Regions from separate parts of the Bradyrhizobium sp. LeoA1Lang genome, predicted to be linked through region 1. Evidence: predicted binding sites of a transcription regulator. Region 1 holds the regulator's gene; each other region holds the start of a gene.

Region 1 (7,028 bases):
TCGATGACGCCGCCTTCTTCGCAAGCCTGCGGCAGTCGCTCGGCATCGGCATCTCCGACGCCCAGTTCCTGGAAGGCTGGAACGCGATCTTCGCCGGCGAGATGCCGGGAATCGCCGCGCACCTGGCGCGCGCCAAGACGCGCCTGCCGCTTTATGCTTTCTCGAACACCAATCCGCCCCATATCGAGCATTTCTCGACAGCCTATTCGGACGTGCTCGGCCACTTCCGCCAGATCTTCTTCTCGTCGACGATCGGGCTACGGAAACCCGACGCGGAAGCCTATGATTACGTCGTCAAGGCGATCGGCGCGCCGGCCTCGCGCATCGTGTTCTTCGACGATTCCACCGAGAACATCCGCGGCGCACGGGCGGCGGGTCTCACAGCCATTCACGTCACATCGTCAGATGATGTGACGAACGCGCTTCTCGCGCTCGGAATTTAGGAGTTGCCCGTGGCCCTGATGCCGGTCGCCGATGCGCTAGCCGCGGTCCTCGCCGGCGCGGAACCATTGCCGGAAGAGATGGTCGCGCTCGATGCCGCCTATCACCGCACGCTCGCCCGTGACGTCGCAGCAAAGCGTACTCAGCCGCCACTGGCGATGTCGGCGATGGATGGCTATGCGGTGCGATCCGCCGATGCCGCCGATCTCAGCGCGCGGCTGAAGGTGATCGGCGAAGTCGCCGCGGGCCGGCCGTTCGATCGGGAACTTGGTCCGCGGGAAGCGGCACGGATCTTCACCGGCGGCGTCATTCCCGCCGGCGCCGATGCCGTCGTGATCCAGGAAGACACCCGGGTCGATGGCGATCACATCACCATCACCGAAGCTGCCATCGCCGGGCGGCATATCCGTCCCGCCGGCGTCGATTTCCGTGAAGGCGACGTGCTGCTCAGGCGCGGAAGCCGGCTGACCGACCGCGCGCTGTCGCTGGCGGCGGCGTCGATGAACTATCCGGAACTTCCCGTGCGGCGCCGGCCGAAGGTGGCCGTGCTCGCGACCGGCGACGAACTGGTGATGCCGGGCACCTCTCCGGGCCCGGGCCAGATCGTCTATTCCAACGGCTATGCGCTGCGGGCGCTGGCGCGCGCGGAAGGCGCTGAAGCGATCGATCTGGGGGTCGCCGCCGACACGGTTGCCGCCACCACCGAGGGCATCCGCCGCGCGCATGCCGCGGGCGCCGACATCCTCATCACCACCGGCGGCGCCTCGGTCGGCGACCACGACCTCGTAAAGCCGTCGCTCGAGGCCGAGGGCGTCACCATGGCGTTCTGGAAGATAGCGATGCGGCCCGGCAAGCCGATGATGCATGGCCGACTCGGTGCGATGCGGGTGATCGGCCTGCCCGGCAATCCGGTGTCGTCCTATGTCTGCGCCTACCTGTTCCTGGTGCCGTTGATTCGTGCCCTCCTCGGCCGCTCGGCGATTCATCACGTCATGGAAAGCGCCCTGCTCGGCCGCGATCTCGCTCCCAATGATCAGCGCGAAGATTATCTCCGCGCGCTTCTCGAAGAGCGCGACGACGGCACGCTGATCGCAACGCCAGTCACCAAGCAGGACAGTTCGCTGCTTGGGAATCTCACTGCGGCGCAGGCACTTGTGATCCGTCCGCCATTCGCGCCGGCTGCCGCAAAAGGCGCGTCTTGCGACATTCTCCGATTGCCTGAATGACGCCGCGACCAGCACCTACTGGAGCAGCATCTCTGATCGCGTTCACCAGAAATTAAGTGGTTGCGGAACACATATCGAACATATAGTGTCCGTTCATGATTTGTTTCGAAACTCGCTGTCTACGAATGGGAGTGCGTGACTCCCGAGATCAGCTCTTCACAAGTCTCGGATCGAACGACGCTACCAACCGGGGGAATGCTCGCGATGCTTACGCGCAAACAGTATGAACTTCTGCGTTTCATCAACGAACGGCTGAAAGAGGCCGGCGTGCCTCCTTCCTTCGACGAGATGAAGGACGCACTCGACCTGCGCTCGAAGTCCGGCATCCACCGCCTGATCACGGCGCTAGAGGAACGGGGCTTCATCCGCCGCCTGCCGAACCGCGCCCGCGCGATCGAGGTGATCAAACTGCCTGAGCTCTCGGCCGCCGGCAACGGCCGCCGCGGCTTCACGCCGAGCGTCATTGAGGGCACGCTCGGCAAGCGCACGACCAGCGCGGCCGTGGCCGAGGACGATGGCAACCGTCCCGTTGCTGTTCCCGTGATGGGCCGGATCGCGGCGGGTACGCCGATCGAGGCGCTGCAGACCCGCAGCCACACCATCAGCGTGCCGCCCGACATGCTCGGCTCCGGCGAGCATTATGCGCTCGAGGTGCGCGGCGATTCCATGGTGGAGGCCGGCATCCTCGACGGCGACATGGCGCTGATCCAGCGCAACGACACCGCCAACACCGGCGACATAGTGGTGGCGCTGATCGATGAGGAGGAAGCGACGCTGAAGCGCTTCCGTCGCCGCGGCGCGTCAATCGCGCTTGAGCCTGCCAATGCGGCTTACGAAGTCCGCATCCTGCCGCCGAACCGGGTGCGGATCCAGGGCAAGCTGATCGGGCTTTATCGCAAGTACTGAGCGGCCGGCGACGCAGCAGCTCGTCCGGTACTTTGGTGGGTGCTCTGCCCTCAAGGACACTGACAAGAGCTGCTTAGAATGATTAGAATAAGGCCCCCGGTAAGTTCGCCGGGGCACTCTCGGTGCAAGGAGATGTGCGGCGGCGCCTCGCTATCGTGTTTGTGAACGGTGAGAGGGCGCGGGCCGTACAAATGCCAAGAACGGAGCAGAGGCTTATTAGTTATCGTCCACTCTGATAGAGGCCTGCGCCTCTCCCAGGCCCGGGTCGGCTATCTCGAATGAGGAGCAATCCGATGTGTGACTATAGCCTGCACGCCGTGGCGACGCGTCCCGCCCAGGTTGGAGAGACGCTTATCACCACCACCTTCCGCGGCACCTCGACCCGCGGCTTCGCTTCGGAAAGCGATCCGACGGTCGCAGTCTGCATGCTTCCCGGGACCGAACTCGCGTTCGCCGATAACGTCCGTTACGACAATCGCTGGATCTGGACCAAGACGACCGGCTTCCGTGTCGGCAAGTTCAACCAGATCGATCCGCATATTCGGGATCGTCATCACGACGCGATCGAATTCCCCGATGGCAGCCATGTGCTGGTGACCCAGCTCTGCGAAGGGCAGCGGGCGACCGTGCTGCAATTGCCAGTGACGCATCATGTTGCAGAGCCGGCACCGAAGGCGGTCGAGCAGCGCCCCGCGCCGAACCCGCTGTTCATCGGCTGACAGCTTCCGGCAGCGTGCGCCGCCGGTCTCGGCCGGCGGAGCGTTGCCGCGAGTGAAAAGCAAAGTGTTTTGAGCGGCCCCGGAGGTCATCCGGGGGCGCATGTGATTTTGTGTTGAACGGACGCTTTATTCGCCAAGGGGGCGTGATCGGTGGTCACCAAGATCACGTGGCAAAGAGCCGGACGAGTGGCTGAGCCCGGCCGATACATGTTCAGGTTCGGCTGGCTCACCGTCGCAGCGGAAGATCTCGCGATCTGGGAGCGATTTCCGGATGCGACCTTCACGCTTGTGCAAATGCCGTCGCATTCGGGCGGCCCGGATGAGTTTCGGCTCGGCGCCTTCGAGCTAGCGGCCAACGCCGGCGGAGATTGAACGGGGCGCTCAGTCTTCCGACTGCAGGTCGGATTCGGACGGGGTCGCATCGATGGCGCGCGGCACGGGTGCCCCCTGGATCCGGATCGTGGTCTCGACCTCGCCTTCGCCTGACATCGCAGGCGACCACGGCCGGTCGAGGCCGGCGGGCCTGACCGCGTCGATGACGAAGCCGTTCCGGTTCCGCCTTAGCGCCAGCCCGCCCTGCCGCCGCAGCCGCTCGGCATCGATGACCGCCGCCGCGCAGCCTGGCGGCACCGGCCGTGCGGTCACGATCAGCACCGCCCGCTCGCAATCGTCCGCGAGCGCCTCGGATCGCTGGGTGAGCGCGATGAACGCGCCACCGGCCGCAGAGGTCACGCAGCCGCTCTCATCGCAGGACACGCCCTCGGTCAGCGACGAATCGCCCGCGGTGCGGGCATCGGCATCCGCGGCCAGCCACTCCTTGGCGAGAAACGCATCCTTCGCAGTCCGCATCAGGTGCAGCCGCCCGTCACCGCCGCGGACGGCGACATTGCGGCCGTCGCCGGAAATCAGGATGTCCGGTTGCGGCGCCCCCACCGCCCAGACCACCGCAATGAGAAGCACGGCCGCGCCGACGAAGCGCAGCGGCGTGCGCAACAGCCCGAGCAGGATGACGCCCAGGCTCGCGGCGATCAGCGGGCCGATCCCGAACGCACTGACGTGGCCGACCGCGCCCGGCAGCGCGGCGACTCCCTGCGCGACCACGATCATCCAATCGATTCCAGTGCCCATGATCGCCCAGAACACACCGTCGAAACCGAACGGCATCGCCAGCAGGCCAAGCAGGCCGGCCGGCATCACCAACGCCGACACCACCGGCATCGCCGCGAGGTTGGCGAGCACGCCAAAGGGCGCCACCCGGTGGAAATGAAAAGCGGCATAGGGCGTGGTCGCCAGCCCCGCCACCAACGACGCCAGCAGCAGCATCGCGACCTCACGCCCGCCCCACAGCGCGATCCGCGCGGTCGTGGAATGGTCTGGCGCGGCAAACAGATGCGGCATGCCGATCTGCACCAGCGCCACCAACCCGAGCGTCGCCGCAAACGACATCTGGAAGCTTGGATGCACCAGCGCCTCCGGCGCGATCGCGAGCACGATCATGGCCGCGACCGCGAGCGTCCGGAACGTCACCGCGCGGCGGTCGACCATGACGGCGATCAGCACCACTGCGGTCATGAGGAACGAGCGCTGCGTCGCGACCTCCGCACCCGACAGCAGAAGATAGAAGGCGGCCGCCACGAGCGCCGCCGCGGCAGACCATTTCTTGATCGGAAAGCCCACGGTGAGCACCGGAAACAGCGCAAGCAGCGCGCGAACCGCGAAGAAGACCACGCCCGCGACCACGGCCATGTGGTAGCCCGAGATCGACAGCACGTGCCCGAGCCCCGAGATGAACATCGCATCATTCACCGGCTCGGAGATCGCATCGCGCCGGCCGGTCAGGAGTGCGGTCGCGATCGCGCGATTGTCGCCTTCGAGCACGTTGCGGATCCGCGCATCGATCGCATCGCGCATGCCCTGCATGAAGGCCGCATAGCGCAGCGTAAATCCGCGGCCTTCCGGCGGCGCGGTCGTCTTGATGGCGCCGAGTACGAAACCGGACGCGCCGATGCCCTGGAAATAGAGATCGCGGCCAAAATCGTAGCTCCCGGGCCGCAGAGGAGCGAGCGGCGGCTGCAGCCGCGCCTTCAATTCGACGAAGCTGCCGACTTCGGGGGCAGTGCCCTTCTTCACCGACAGCCGAACGCGCTCAAGTTTCGGCGTGCCGCGCTGGCTTTCGATGCTTGCGACGCGCAGCACGAAACGGTCGGTGCGCTCGCGGATGTCACGCGTCTCGACAAATCCGGTGAGTGACACCGAGAACATCGGCCGCGCCAGCACGCCATGCGCGACCCGCGCGGTTCGCCAGGTGGCAACGGCAAAACCCGCCGCAACGGCGGCAATCATGACGGCGACAGCGAACGCCTGCCGTCGCCTGAGCAGGAACGCGACAGCGCACAGCGCGATCGCGACGATGACCGCGACCGACAGCACCGGCTCATGGTCGGCGGCGAAGTAGAGCGCGATGCCGCTGCCGAACGCGACCGGCACCCAGGGCAGAAGCCGTCCGGCGCCCGCTTCGGCGCGGGCCCACTGGCGCAACGTCTCGACGATTGGCGGCCAGGCGCCGACGCCGATCGGGGCATACCCACCCGCCGGCGCCACCGCCTCGCGCGGCGGCCAGGTGCCGGCATAGCCGCGCCTGCCGCCCGGCGTCCTGCCCTCGTCCGACATCCTGCGCCCTGGACTACCCCTGTTTCCGCAAAGCTACCGGAAGCGGGTATCCACGGGATAGCGGAACAGATGCGAACGTCGTGCCGGTACGCTTCCGATCCCGGCGCTGGTGTCTTCAGCCGGCTTCAACCCCGACTGCGCCGAAAGTCTCATAAGGCCGCAGTCCCATTGAGGATTAGACTGTGGCTGCGCCTCCGCCCGGACAGACGGGATGAGGCAGTGGTGGCTCGCGGTTCGAAGACCGCTGGAGCCCTTCTCAGGTGGTTCAAGGCTTCCCTGAGACCGGCGTTGCGGACGCAACTTGCAAATCAAGCTTGTAGCGTCGCGCATCACGCGTACTCCGCGAGCGAATAGAGCGCTGAAAAACGCGAGGAGAAGTCATTGAACTAATGGGAGCAGCACATGGCAATTCAGGTACCGAGCGATTTTCGCCGCGTGATTGTTGCCGCGTCGGTCGGAAACATCATCGAATGGTATGACTTCTATATCTTTGGCAGCCTGGCCGCCGTTCTGTCGGTCAAGTTCTTCGAACAATCCCACCCCGTCGCAGCCCTGCTGAGCACGATCGCCCTGTTCACTGCAGGGTTCCTGATCCGTCCGCTCGGAGCATTCCTCTTTGGATGGATGGGCGACCGGGTCGGCCGCAAATATACGTTTCTCATCACGCTCACCGGAATGGGACTGGGAACGGGCGCGATCGGCCTGATCCCGACCTATCAGTCGATCGGTCTCACCGCCGCGTTCGTGCTGTTCGGGCTACGCATGATCCAGGGCCTGTGCCTGGGTGGCGAATATGGCGGCGCCATCACCTATGTTGCCGAGCATGTGCCCGACGATAGACGCGGCTACTACACCGGCTGGCTCCAGACCTCGCCGACGCTCGGGATCGTGGTGTCGCTGGCCGTGATCATTCTGACCCGGATCTATTTCGGCGATCAGGCCTTCAACGAATGGGGATGGCGCGTTCCGTTCCTGCTCTCATTCCTGCTGGTGGCCATCGCCATCTACATCCGCCTCCAGCTCCAGGAGACGCCGATCTTCCAGGAGATCAAGGCCCGTGGGCAGA
Region 2 (3,921 bases), on a different contig from region 1:
GTAACGCTTGTCATGGCGTGGTCTCCAGCCCGGCGCGTCAACGCCGGGTGATTCGAGGTTGATCACCCCGGAGACTACGCCACTTTCAATTCCAACCGCTTTTCGGACGGCACCCTTTCGGAAGGGGCATGTTGTCCTTCAGCAGGCTAGTGGCGAGTTGTGCAAGATCGCTGCGGTTCGCGATTGAATAGACGGACCTGCTGCGCGTGATGATCTCAAAGTCGGCGAACTTCACTTTAAGCGTTACCGTCCGCCCCCGAGTGCCCGTCGACTTGCAGTGCCGCCAGACCTTGTCGACCAGCGGTTCGAGCTCCGCTGCCATGGTCTCGAATTCGATTAGATCGGCCGAGAACGTGTTTTCCGCACCGACAGACTTTCAGATCCGGTTCGCTCGAACGGGGCGCTCGTCTACGCCGCGCGAGATCCAGTAATAGTAAGCGCCGGACTTGCCGAAGTTAGCGTTCATGAACTCCAGTGTCTGGTTGCGCATGTCGAGACCGGTGAAGATGCCCAACGCATTCATTTTCGCGCTCGTCGCCGGGCCTATCCCGCGAAATTTGCCCACGGGCAGCCTCTCCACGAAGGCAGGTCCCATTTCCGGCGAGATGACGAATTGGCCGTTCGGCTTGCGATGATCGGAAGCGAGCTTAGCCAGAAATTTGTTGTAGGAGATGCCGGCAGAAGCGTTGAGGTCGGTCTCGGCCTTGATCGTTTCGCGGATGCGCGAGGCAATGTCCCGAGCGAGCGGGATGCCTTGAAGATTTTCGGTCACGTCAAGGTAGGCCTCGTCGAGCGACAAGGGTTCGATGATCGGCGTGTGCTCGGCGAAGATTTCGCGGATCTGCCGGCTGATCGCCTTGTAGACCTCGAAGCGAGGCTTGACGAAGATCAGGTCTGGACACTGCCGCTTCGCCGTGATCGACGCCATCACGGACCGCACTCCGAACTTCCTGGCTTCGTAGCTCGCGGCAGCCACGACGCCTCGCTCCGCCGAGCCTCCCACCACGACCGGCTCTCCGCGAAGGTCCGGGTTGCCGCGCTGTTCCTCGGAAGCATAGAACGCATCCATGTCGATGTGAATATCTTGCGATAGGACGCGGTCGAAGCGCCTTGCTCGGGATCGGGTGGGGCCATGTGCGGATTATATAGGTCCGCAGTCGAGTCGTCGCAGCCGTTAGACCACACCGTCGGGCGGGCACTCCGGACAGGTGTCGCCGATCGAGTCCAGCACTTCGGCGATCGCTATGGCGGCCGTTTGCGACGAGACGCCAGGCGGCGGGTACTCGCGGGCCATGCCGAAGGCGCGATCGCGGGCGTGCGGGTCGGCGCGGTCCTGCATCCACCCATGCTCTTCGCATTCGCGGATGGCGCCGGATTCTTGCAGCACGGCGATAGCCCATCCTTGTAGGGTCCGGATTGCCGCGCGCGGCTCCCTCGTCATCAGCATTTGAAGGCTCCTGGTGCGCCAAACGAATCAGCCAGTTCATCCTGCGTTCCTGCGAGCTAGCACGGGGCAGGGATTCGCAAACGTGGGAGCAGTCGCCTTTCCACGGCGATGGACCCTCAACGCGCACTGGGGTCCTGCCGTTAAGGAGGGCCGGCGCACGCTACCTGGCGAGCCCGGCGTTCTCCCGCAGCGTCCCGATCGCCTTGGTAAGTTCCCTCTCTGTCGGGTCCGGCTCATGCGCCTGCTCAGCAAGGGTCTTGAGGTACGATGCCTGGGCACCGGTCATCGGATCATGTCCTGAAACCCACTCATTCGGGTCCCTCTCCGTATTGTCGGCCATGTGAACCTCCAAAAATCTGGGTGCAGTCCCAACTTGTAACTTGAAAGATTGTTCCCTTTTTGTTCACTTGAGCGGCTGCAGTCCAACGGGGTCTCAATGCCTAGATCTCGAGTTCGTCCGTCGGGAAATCGAATACATGCGCGTCCAGCTCGGGCGTCAGCGAAACGACATTATGAAGCTTCAACGGGCGGGGATCTGTACCGCCTCGGCCGAACTGCTCCTGCAGCGGATGCTCGCGAAGATCGAAGGGCTTTGCGCAGAACGCGACAGGCTTAAGAAGGCGGCGCCAGGGCCGACCGCGGGGAAGGTGCTTGGAGGTCGGAAGTGGTGAAGAGATACTTTTCCGACGCCGAGGATCAGCCGCCGTTCCTCAAAGCTTTGGCCGAGGTTCGAAAGATCGGTGTGCACGAGGGATGGTGCTATCACCAAGTCCAAGCGATCATATTGGCCATAGATCAATATGCCGAGGCCGCGACAGGCAACCGGGAATTTTTCTGGAATAGGCCGCATTCAATCGGCGGTCGGACGCGCGGCGATGATACCCCGTAGACGGCTCCGGCTATGATAGCGCCAGCTCAGTGAACGAACTGCTTTGGCAACACCATCACGATGTTGACCTGGCGCTTCAAGACCTTCGAAGCCGCGATCTGAATTTGAAGCGAGAAGTTGTCCTCGACCCCAGCCGCGGCTTCCTCATCCTTTGCGTAAACGAACAGGATATCGCCGTCGAGTTCGTCGAAGTGAATGCCGGCGAACAGCCGGTCAAACGCCTTCGCGCCAACGATGAGTGCCATCCGGGCTTGTATCGCGTGGTCCTGGACTTCTGTCAGGTTCATGCGCTGGAAATAGGCTGCCTCGACTCGATGCAAGGAGGAGCGAGCGAGTGGTGCGCCTAAGCCTCGCGCAGCTGGCTGATCTCTTTCGCGGTTTGGCAAGCGCTCTGGATCCTGACAACCACGGTCGGTGACGGTCGGCTACAACGTCTTGGAGGGGGACTTGGGAGGCAACGGCGATGCGCGCTCGCCGTTTTCCGCGTGGCTCGCGGCTACGGGGCGATCCAGAATCCGACTCGGATAACCGCCAGGCCGACGACGATTATCAGGATGTCGGTCGTCAACCATTCCGGTATTCGCTTCGCAGGTTCAGCCATGGTTTTGGCCTCCGCTACCGGCACCCTCCGACATCCCGGAGCGAGGCGATATGACCTGCTTCACGAAATCCGGGAAAAAGAGGCAATTTACTTGAAGATGGGGGAGCCGAGCGGCGGCTTTCACTCTCTCGAAGATACGCCGTCGGGCTCGAAATGCGCTGTCCGGCGGCGAAGGTGAGCTGCCCGGCAGGGGAGCCGATCGAGTTGCTTGGGGCAGTGCGCGCACAATTGGTGCTGGAGCGCGGTTTTTCTCGCCTCCCGTAGTTATCCCGTGGTGACTCAGGCGGATTCTGGGATTGTCATGTGTGGTGGTTCGGCGGTGCGGGCGCTGATACTTTGCTCCGCAATCACCGACCAGGGGAGGAGGCCGCCATGCTTGCTGAGAAATTCTTTCTGGTTTTGGAGACTCTCAAAAGTCATGCTTCGGACGGAAGCGTGCGGGTTGTCAGCACGACGCCGCGAGTCCCGGTAAGGCTGCCAACCAAGACAACAGACAAGCAGGTCGCCAACAACTAGGTCCGGCTCACGCTGAAGATCTTTGGCTCTCTCGGTTTCGTCGGCTCGCCCAGCGCCTTTGCTGCCGTCGATGGGTTCAAAATTGCGCCGCCGGGCTAGAAATGCAGTGTCCCGGCGGCGTTTATTTCACTGGTGCCCTGAAATCCCAGTACCACCATCCTAGCAAGACGCTATCGAAGTTTGTGTATGAAATGGCACACACGGTAGTCAAGGAAGCAGCCCGGCCCAGGGGACAAATCCGGACCGAGCTGCCAGGGGCGTTACACACATGGATCCTGCGTGCGACCTTCAACGCAGCCACAAATGGACTGTTCCGCGTGGCTTCGCTAGCTGTGCGGAGGGGCAAGAGGAACTTCGTTCTCGGACGAAGAGGCTAGGGGACCCATAGCCGGAGAAAAACGGCCCGGCCAGGGGGATGGACCGAGCTGCAAGGGTGGCAGGTGCACACATTGTTGCGGAATATGCGTT
Region 3 (7,028 bases), on a different contig from region 1:
AGCAGGCGGCCAGCAAGGGAGCACCCAGCATCAGGCCAAGTGCTGTCCGGCGGGTCGCGGCGGAACCTTGCAGACCCGAGGATTTTGGTTTGCGACTATGCGGGCCCACCATCTCGTCTCTTCTCTTGACCAGCCGTGCTCGGGCCGGGATTCCAACTGCCGAACAAATGGGGGATGGAATCAGGCATATTGTCGGCGAATAGTTAACCAAAACAACGGGATTATCCCCATGGCGAATTGCCGGCTGTCGACCGTGAACCCCTCACCAAATGCGCAGCACAGCCGCCCTCACTCTGCAAGACGCAAGCACGTTATGGCGCCGGCGCTCCCCCACTCTTCGTTCGAGCACGATCTTTGGGAAAACCGGTGTCCACTTTTCCGGATCATGCTCTAGATTGGCATTATGCGCGCAAAAGCCAGCTCAAGATACGGTGCTGACGCCGGGATGGACGTCCCCAACAGGACATTTTCCATCGGCGGTCATGTGCTGACTGCGCCAAAGCCGGTTCCCGGCCTCCATCTGGTCGCAACACCAATCGGAAATCTCGCCGATATCACCCTGCGCGCGCTGGGGACGCTCGCCGGCGTCGACCTGATCGCCTGCGAGGACACCCGCATCACCCGCCGTTTGACCGAGCGTTACACGATTACGGCCGAGCTGACCCCCTACCATGAGCACAATGCGGCCCAGGCCCGGCCAAGAATCCTGCAGAGGCTGGCCGAGGGCGCCGCGATCGCGCTGGTCTCCGACGCCGGCACGCCGCTGATTTCCGATCCCGGCTTCAAACTGGTGCGCGAGGCCTGCGCCGCCGGGCATCACGTGATCGCGGTGCCCGGGGCGTCATCGGTGCTGACGGCGCTCTCGGTCGCGGCGCTGCCGACCGACCGCTTTTTCTTCGAGGGTTTTTTGCCTACGAAGGAACAGGCCCGGCGCACGCGCCTCGTAGAGCTCGCCAGGATCGATGCAACGCTGGTGCTGTTCGAATCCGGCAGCCGCGTGCAGGAGACGCTGGCCGACCTCGCCGCGATCATGGGCGGACGCGATGCCGCGATCTGCCGCGAGCTGACGAAACTGCACGAAGAGATCAGGCGCGCCCCGATCGCCGAACTGGCAGCAGGAAAAGACGACCTGGAGACGCGCGGCGAATTCGTGCTGGTGATCGGTCCGCCGCCGGCGGATGCGCAGACGATGGGGCAGGATCAGCTCGACGAACTGCTGCGCACCTCGCTCCTGCGCGACAGCGTCAAGGATGCGGTTGCGCATGCAGTCGAGCTTTCCGGCCGGCCACGCCGCGAGGTCTATGCTCGCGCGCTCGAACTCGCAAAAGAACGGCGGGGCGACGATGGCGAAGAGTGATGACGTGCCGCCGGACGCAATCGCAAAGCTCGCTTCGCCCGAACGGGTCGCTGCGTTCCGCACCGGGCTGTCGGCGGAAAGCCGCGCTGCGGTCTATCTGATGGCCAAGGGTTATCGCGTCCTCGCCAAGCGTTTCCGCACGCCCTATGGCGAGATCGACCTGGTGGTGCGCAAGCGCAACCTGCTCGCCTTCGTCGAGGTCAAGGCCCGCGCCAGCTTTGATGAGGCCGCCTATGCCGTCACGCCGCGCCAGCAGCAGCGCATCATTGCGGCCGCCCAGGCCTGGCTGATGACGCATCCCGAACATGCGGAATTCGACATGCGTTTCGACGCCATGCTGATTGCGCCCAAGCGTTTGCCGCGCCATCTGTTGGCGGCGTTCGACGCCAGCGCATGACTTCCTCGAGAGACCGGACCCAAAGCCCATGAAATTGAACGTCGCCGTCCAGATGGATCCCATTGAGCGCATCAACATTCGCGGCGATTCGACGTTCGCGCTGCTGCTCGAAGCGCAGAAGCGCGGCCACGGCATTTCCTATTACACACCGGACAAGCTCTCGCTGCGCGGCGATGAGCTGGTGGCGCCGGTGCAGATTCTTTCCGTGCGCGACGAGGTCGGCGATCACTTCACGCTTGGCGAGCCCAAGCGCGAGCCGCTGACCAATTTCGACGTGATCCTGCTGCGGCAGGATCCGCCGTTCGATCTCGCCTACATCACCTCTACGCATTTCCTCGAGCGTATCCACCCGAAGACCCTGGTCGTCAACAATCCCGCCAGCGTCCGTAATGCGCCGGAAAAGCTGTTCGTGATGAATTTTCCGCAGTTGATGCCGCCGACCTTGATCTCGCGCGACCTCGACGAGATCAACGCGTTCCGCGACGAGCATGGCGCCGTCGTCATGAAACCGTTGCACGGCCATGGCGGCGCCGCGGTGTTCCGCGTGATGCCGCAGGACATGAATTTCGGTTCGCTGTTCGACATGTTTACGGTGACGTTCAAGGAGCCATGGGTGATCCAGCGCTTCCTTCCCGAGGTCAAGCATGGCGACAAGCGCATCATTCTGGTCGATGGCGAGTTCGCCGGCGCCGTCAACCGCGTGCCTGCGGCGGACGACCTGCGCTCCAACATGGTGCGTGGCGGCGCGGCGCAGTCGACCGAGCTGTCCGATCGCGAGCGCGCGATCTGCACAACCCTTGGCCCGGCGCTGCGCGAGCGCGGCCTGTTGTTCGTCGGCATCGACGTGATCGACGGCTATCTCACCGAGATCAACGTCACCTCGCCGACCGGCATCCGCGCCATTGCGCGGCTCGGCGGCCCGGACGTGGCGGCCAGGATCTGGGACGTCATCGAGGCGAAGCGCGCAAAATCTTAGGGCGCGTCTGCCTTTCTTCCGCTCTGAGACCTCTTGTCAGCTTGCGACGGCGAGCGCAGCATGGCGTTGCTCGCCTTCAGGTCGTGGGGCAGGACCTGCTCGCGGGCGGCAACGCGATGATTGCCAAAATATAACTCGATAAAAATCGTGGAGGAAAAGCATGACAATCAACGTCTCGCGAAGGTCCCTGCTCGCGCTCGGCGCCGGCCTTGGTGCAAGCACGCTGCTCGGGAGCAGCGCGCTGGCACGCGCGCCGAAGCTCGGCACGCAAACGCCGTATTGGCACCGCTTCATTCTAGGCGATGCCGAAGTCACCGTCGTTTCCGACGGCCCGCTGCCGCTTGGCGATCCCTCCGGCACCTTCACCGGCGTGCCGAAGGAAGAAGTGAAGAAGATGCTGTCGGACAACTTCCTCTCGCCCGACAATGTCGTGCTGGAGCAGAATTCGCCGATCGTGAACACCGGCGACAAGCTGATCCTGTTCGACACCGGCATGGGCACTTCGAAAGCGTTCGGTCCGACCACCGGCCGCCAGCAGAAGAGCATGGCGGAAGCCGGCATCAAGCCGGAGGACATCGACGCCGTCGTCTGCTCGCATGCGCATATCGACCACATCGGCGGCATCGTCGGTGCCAACGACAAGCCGCTGTTCCCGAACGCGCAGGTCTATATCGCCCAGAGCGATTTCGATTACTGGACCGATGAAGGCAAGATGGGCAGCCCGCTGAAGGACTTCGTCGTTCACGCGCGCAAGAATCTGCTGCCGGTCCGCGACCGCCTGGTGTTCTTCAAGGACGGCCAGGAATTCCTGCCCGGCGTGCAGGCGATTGCGGCGCCCGGCCACACCATCGGCCACCACATCTTCATGGTGAGCTCGGCCGGCAAATCCTTCGCCTTCCTCGGCGACCTCTCGCACCACGCCGTGCTGCTGCTCGAGCGGCCGCGGATGGAATTCTCCTACGATACCGACCCGAAACAGGCGGCGGCCTCGCGGGTGAGGCTGCTGGAGATGCTGGCGGCCAACAAGACCCCCGTGATGTCCTACCACTTCGCCTGGCCCGGCTACGGCCATGTCGCCAAGGTCGGCGACGGCTTCCACTATTATCCCGAACCGATGCAGATGACGCTGTAAGCTGCGTGGGCTCCGGGACAGCGGAAAAGCGGCCCCGGAGCCCACGTTCCCGTAATGTTCTTGCGCTTGGCGTTGCCTTCGGCTACCCTCGATTGTGGCAAGGGGGCAGCATGGTTCAACGCGTTTCCACCGTCGCTTTCGAGGGGATCGAGGCTCGTGCGGTCGACGTGCAGGTGCAGGTCGCGCCGGGACTACCGGCTTTTGCGATCGTAGGCCTGCCGGACAAGGCGGTCTCCGAGGCGCGGGAGCGGGTTCGCTCGGCGCTGATCGCCTCCGGCCTCGCCCTTCCGGCGCGCCGGATCATCGTCAATCTAGCGCCGGCCGACCTGCCAAAGGAAGGCAGCCACTACGACCTGCCGATCGCACTCGGGCTGATGGCGGCGATCGGGGCCATCCCGCCGGATGCGCTCAACGGCTTCACAGTGCTGGGCGAACTCGGGCTGGACGGCTCGATCGCTCCGGTTGCGGGCGTCTTGCCGGCGGCGATCGGCGCCAATTCGCGCGACGAGGGGCTGATCTGCCCCGCGGCCTGCGGCTCCGAAGCGGCGTGGGCGAGCCCAGACATCCAGATCATCGCAGCACACTCGCTGATCCAGATCGCCAATCACTTCAAGGGCACGCAGGTGCTGTCGCGCCCACAGCCGAAGGTGCATGAGCAGAAGGAGACGCTGCTCGACCTGCGCGACATCAAGGGTCAGGAAAGCGCCAAGCGGGCGCTCGAGATCGCAGCGGCCGGCGGGCATCATTTGTTGATGATGGGCTCGCCCGGCGCCGGCAAATCGATGCTGGCGGCGCGGCTGCCCTCGATCCTGCCGCCGCTGTCGCCGTCGGAACTTTTGGAAGTGTCGATGATCGCGTCGGTGGCCGGCGAGATCCGCGACGGCGCCTTGACCGCGCGGCGGCCCTTCCGCAGCCCGCATCATTCCGCCAGCATGGCTGCGCTCACCGGCGGCGGCATGCGCGCCAGGCCCGGCGAAATCTCGCTGGCGCATCAGGGCGTGCTCTTCCTCGACGAACTGCCGGAATTCGATCCACGCGTGCTGGATTCGCTGCGCCAGCCGCTGGAGACGGGCGAGGTTTCGGTTTCGCGTGCCAATCACCGCGTCACCTATCCGGCGCGCTTCATGCTGGTGGCGGCGATGAACCCGTGCCGCTGCGGTCATGCCTATGAGCCCGGCTATGCCTGCAAGCGCGGACCCATCGACCGCTGCACCGCCGATTACCAGATGCGCATCTCAGGCCCGCTGATGGACCGCATCGATCTACGGATCGAGGTGCCGGCGGTGACCGCCGCCGACCTGATCCTGCCGCCGCCTGCCGAAGGATCGGCGGAAGTGGCGGCGCGGGTCGCTGCGGCGCGCGACGTCCAGCTTGCGCGCTATGCCGCCGCCGGCATGCCGAACGTCCGCACCAATGCGGAAGCGCCGGCATCGCTGCTTGAGACCATCGCCCAGCCGGACGCGCAGGGGCAGAAGCTGTTGCGCGATGCCGCCGAGACCATGCGCCTCACCGCGCGCGGCTATCACCGCGTGCTGCGCGTCGCGCGCACGCTCGCCGATCTCGACGGCACGGAGAAGATCGGACGATTGCATCTCGCGGAGGCCCTGTCCTACCGCGCGCTCGCCGACGACATCAGGCGCGCGGCGTAAAGCGTCCAGCAGCGTCGCGTCAACGCGACGGTAACCAGTTCTCTTTACACTCCGCCAACCATAAGCCTGCGCAATCGTAGCCAGCTTTGGTTGAGTGAGTGGTGTCATGTTGCGTTTGAAGATTCTGGCCTCGGCCGTGCCGCTGGCCGTGTTCGCGCTCGTTGCCCGCGGTGAATTCCTGCCGGGCCCACATCCCTGCATCGAGGCCGGCGGCGCCACCGTCCAGATCGCATCGATCCCCTGGCTCGCCCAGCTCCATGTCAGCTTCACGGACGACCCGGCTGCCGCCACCGTCCGAGTCCAGGTCTCCGACAATGCGGAAGCCGCCGATTTCGCTGTTATCGATGATATCGACGACGACGCCGAGCCCGGCGCCTGCGAGAGCAAGGGCGTGCCGCAACTGGTGGCGATCTCGGCCAATCCCGCCGCGACCGACCCCGTGATCTATCTTTCGCAGGATGGCCCGGCCGATTACCGGATCTTCGTCCATTCGAAGAGCTTCTCCGTGCGCGATGCCGCGGCGCTGATCGTCGGCGCGCATGGCGGGCACCGCCATCTGCAGGCGGCTTCGCTGTAGCAACGATCGTTAACGCTTTATCAACCCTGTTCGCATCGCGGGCCGGAACCCGACGCTGTCTCAAGCACTTTGCAAGGTCGCCGACGCATCGTCGACCCAACATGCAAGGGCGGCTCAAGCCGCCAGCCTTCAGCAGGTGATCAGGGGATCGGCGATGACGTGGACCTATCGACTGAGGCTCCGCTTGCTTCGGTTCGGGCGGCGTCACCCCTGGATCGTCTTCATCTTCCGCGCCTTCATCGTCTTCGCCGCAGCCTTCGCCGGCGGTTATGCGTTCCTCGTTGGCGCCGTTTCGGACCGTGATCCGCGTACCATTGCCGTGGCTGTCAGTCTGCTGTTCGCACTCACCTGCGTGGCGCTGGTCGTGCTGAATGTCCGACTGCGGCTGATGCGCGGAAAGCTGCGCATGATCGCAGAGCACAACGAGGCGCTCGCCGACCGCAACTGGGAACTGCAGGAAGCCGAGCAACGCGCGCGTAGCCTGTTTGAGTCGCAGAGCGACCTGATCGTCCTGCGTGACAGCGATGGCATGATCACCTTCGTCAACGACGCGTATTGCGACCTCGCGGGAAAGCCGCGCGGCGAACTGATCGGCAGCCATTTCGCCTTCGAGGTGCTGGAACAGGGCGACACCGCGCTGGAGCCAAGCAGCACCCGCACCTACGACCAGAAGATCGCAGGCCCCTTCGGGCCGCGCTGGATCGCCTGGCGCGAGGGCCTCGTCCGCACCGACGCTGGGAGGCCTGCGGAGATGCAAAGCGTCGGGCGTGACGTGACCGACCGCACCGAAAGCGAGCGCGTGCTTGCCGAGGCGCGCGATCAGGCCGATGCGGCCAACCGCGCCAAGTCGCGCTTCCTCGCAATGGCGAGCCACGAGATCCGCACCCCGCTGAACGGCATCATCGGCATGAGCGGACTCTTGATGGATACGCCGCTGACG

Evidence for each region. The regulator LexA, encoded in region 1, represses DNA repair genes until DNA is damaged. The targets are predictions, from matches to a motif close to TGTTCNNNNTGTGTTCNG.
Region 2: the regulator LexA is predicted to act here: its motif matches at 1,837-1,854, upstream of ACZYOF_RS42625 (DUF3072 domain-containing protein).
Region 3: the regulator LexA is predicted to act here: its motif matches at 3,907-3,924, upstream of ACZYOF_RS22795 (YifB family Mg chelatase-like AAA ATPase).

The regions. Positions count from the first base shown of each region.
Region 1 covers NZ_JBVAPG010000033.1:476-7,503, forward strand. The annotation lists gene ACZYOF_RS13940 (HAD-IA family hydrolase) at 1-443, shown strand, start outside; gene ACZYOF_RS13945 (molybdopterin molybdotransferase MoeA) at 453-1,667, shown strand; gene lexA (transcriptional repressor LexA) at 1,872-2,573, shown strand; gene ACZYOF_RS13955 (hypothetical protein) at 2,867-3,292, shown strand; gene ACZYOF_RS13960 (hypothetical protein) at 3,479-3,664, shown strand; gene ACZYOF_RS13965 (ComEC/Rec2 family competence protein) at 3,674-5,962, opposite strand; gene ACZYOF_RS13970 (MFS transporter) at 6,365-7,028, shown strand, end outside.
Region 2 covers NZ_JBVAPG010000319.1:176-4,096, reverse strand. The annotation lists partial or broken gene dinB (DNA polymerase IV) at 107-1,069, opposite strand; gene ACZYOF_RS42630 (hypothetical protein) at 1,175-1,447, opposite strand; gene ACZYOF_RS42625 (DUF3072 domain-containing protein) at 1,608-1,787, opposite strand; gene ACZYOF_RS42620 (hypothetical protein) at 2,363-2,722, opposite strand.
Region 3 covers NZ_JBVAPG010000069.1:28,071-35,098, forward strand. The annotation lists gene ACZYOF_RS22770 (penicillin-binding protein activator) at 1-112, opposite strand, end outside; gene rsmI (16S rRNA (cytidine(1402)-2'-O)-methyltransferase) at 404-1,357, shown strand; gene ACZYOF_RS22780 (YraN family protein) at 1,344-1,754, shown strand; gene gshB (glutathione synthase) at 1,783-2,730, shown strand; gene ACZYOF_RS22790 (MBL fold metallo-hydrolase) at 2,891-3,862, shown strand; gene ACZYOF_RS22795 (YifB family Mg chelatase-like AAA ATPase) at 3,973-5,511, shown strand; gene ACZYOF_RS22800 (hypothetical protein) at 5,618-6,088, shown strand; gene ACZYOF_RS22805 (PAS domain-containing hybrid sensor histidine kinase/response regulator) at 6,243-7,028, shown strand, end outside.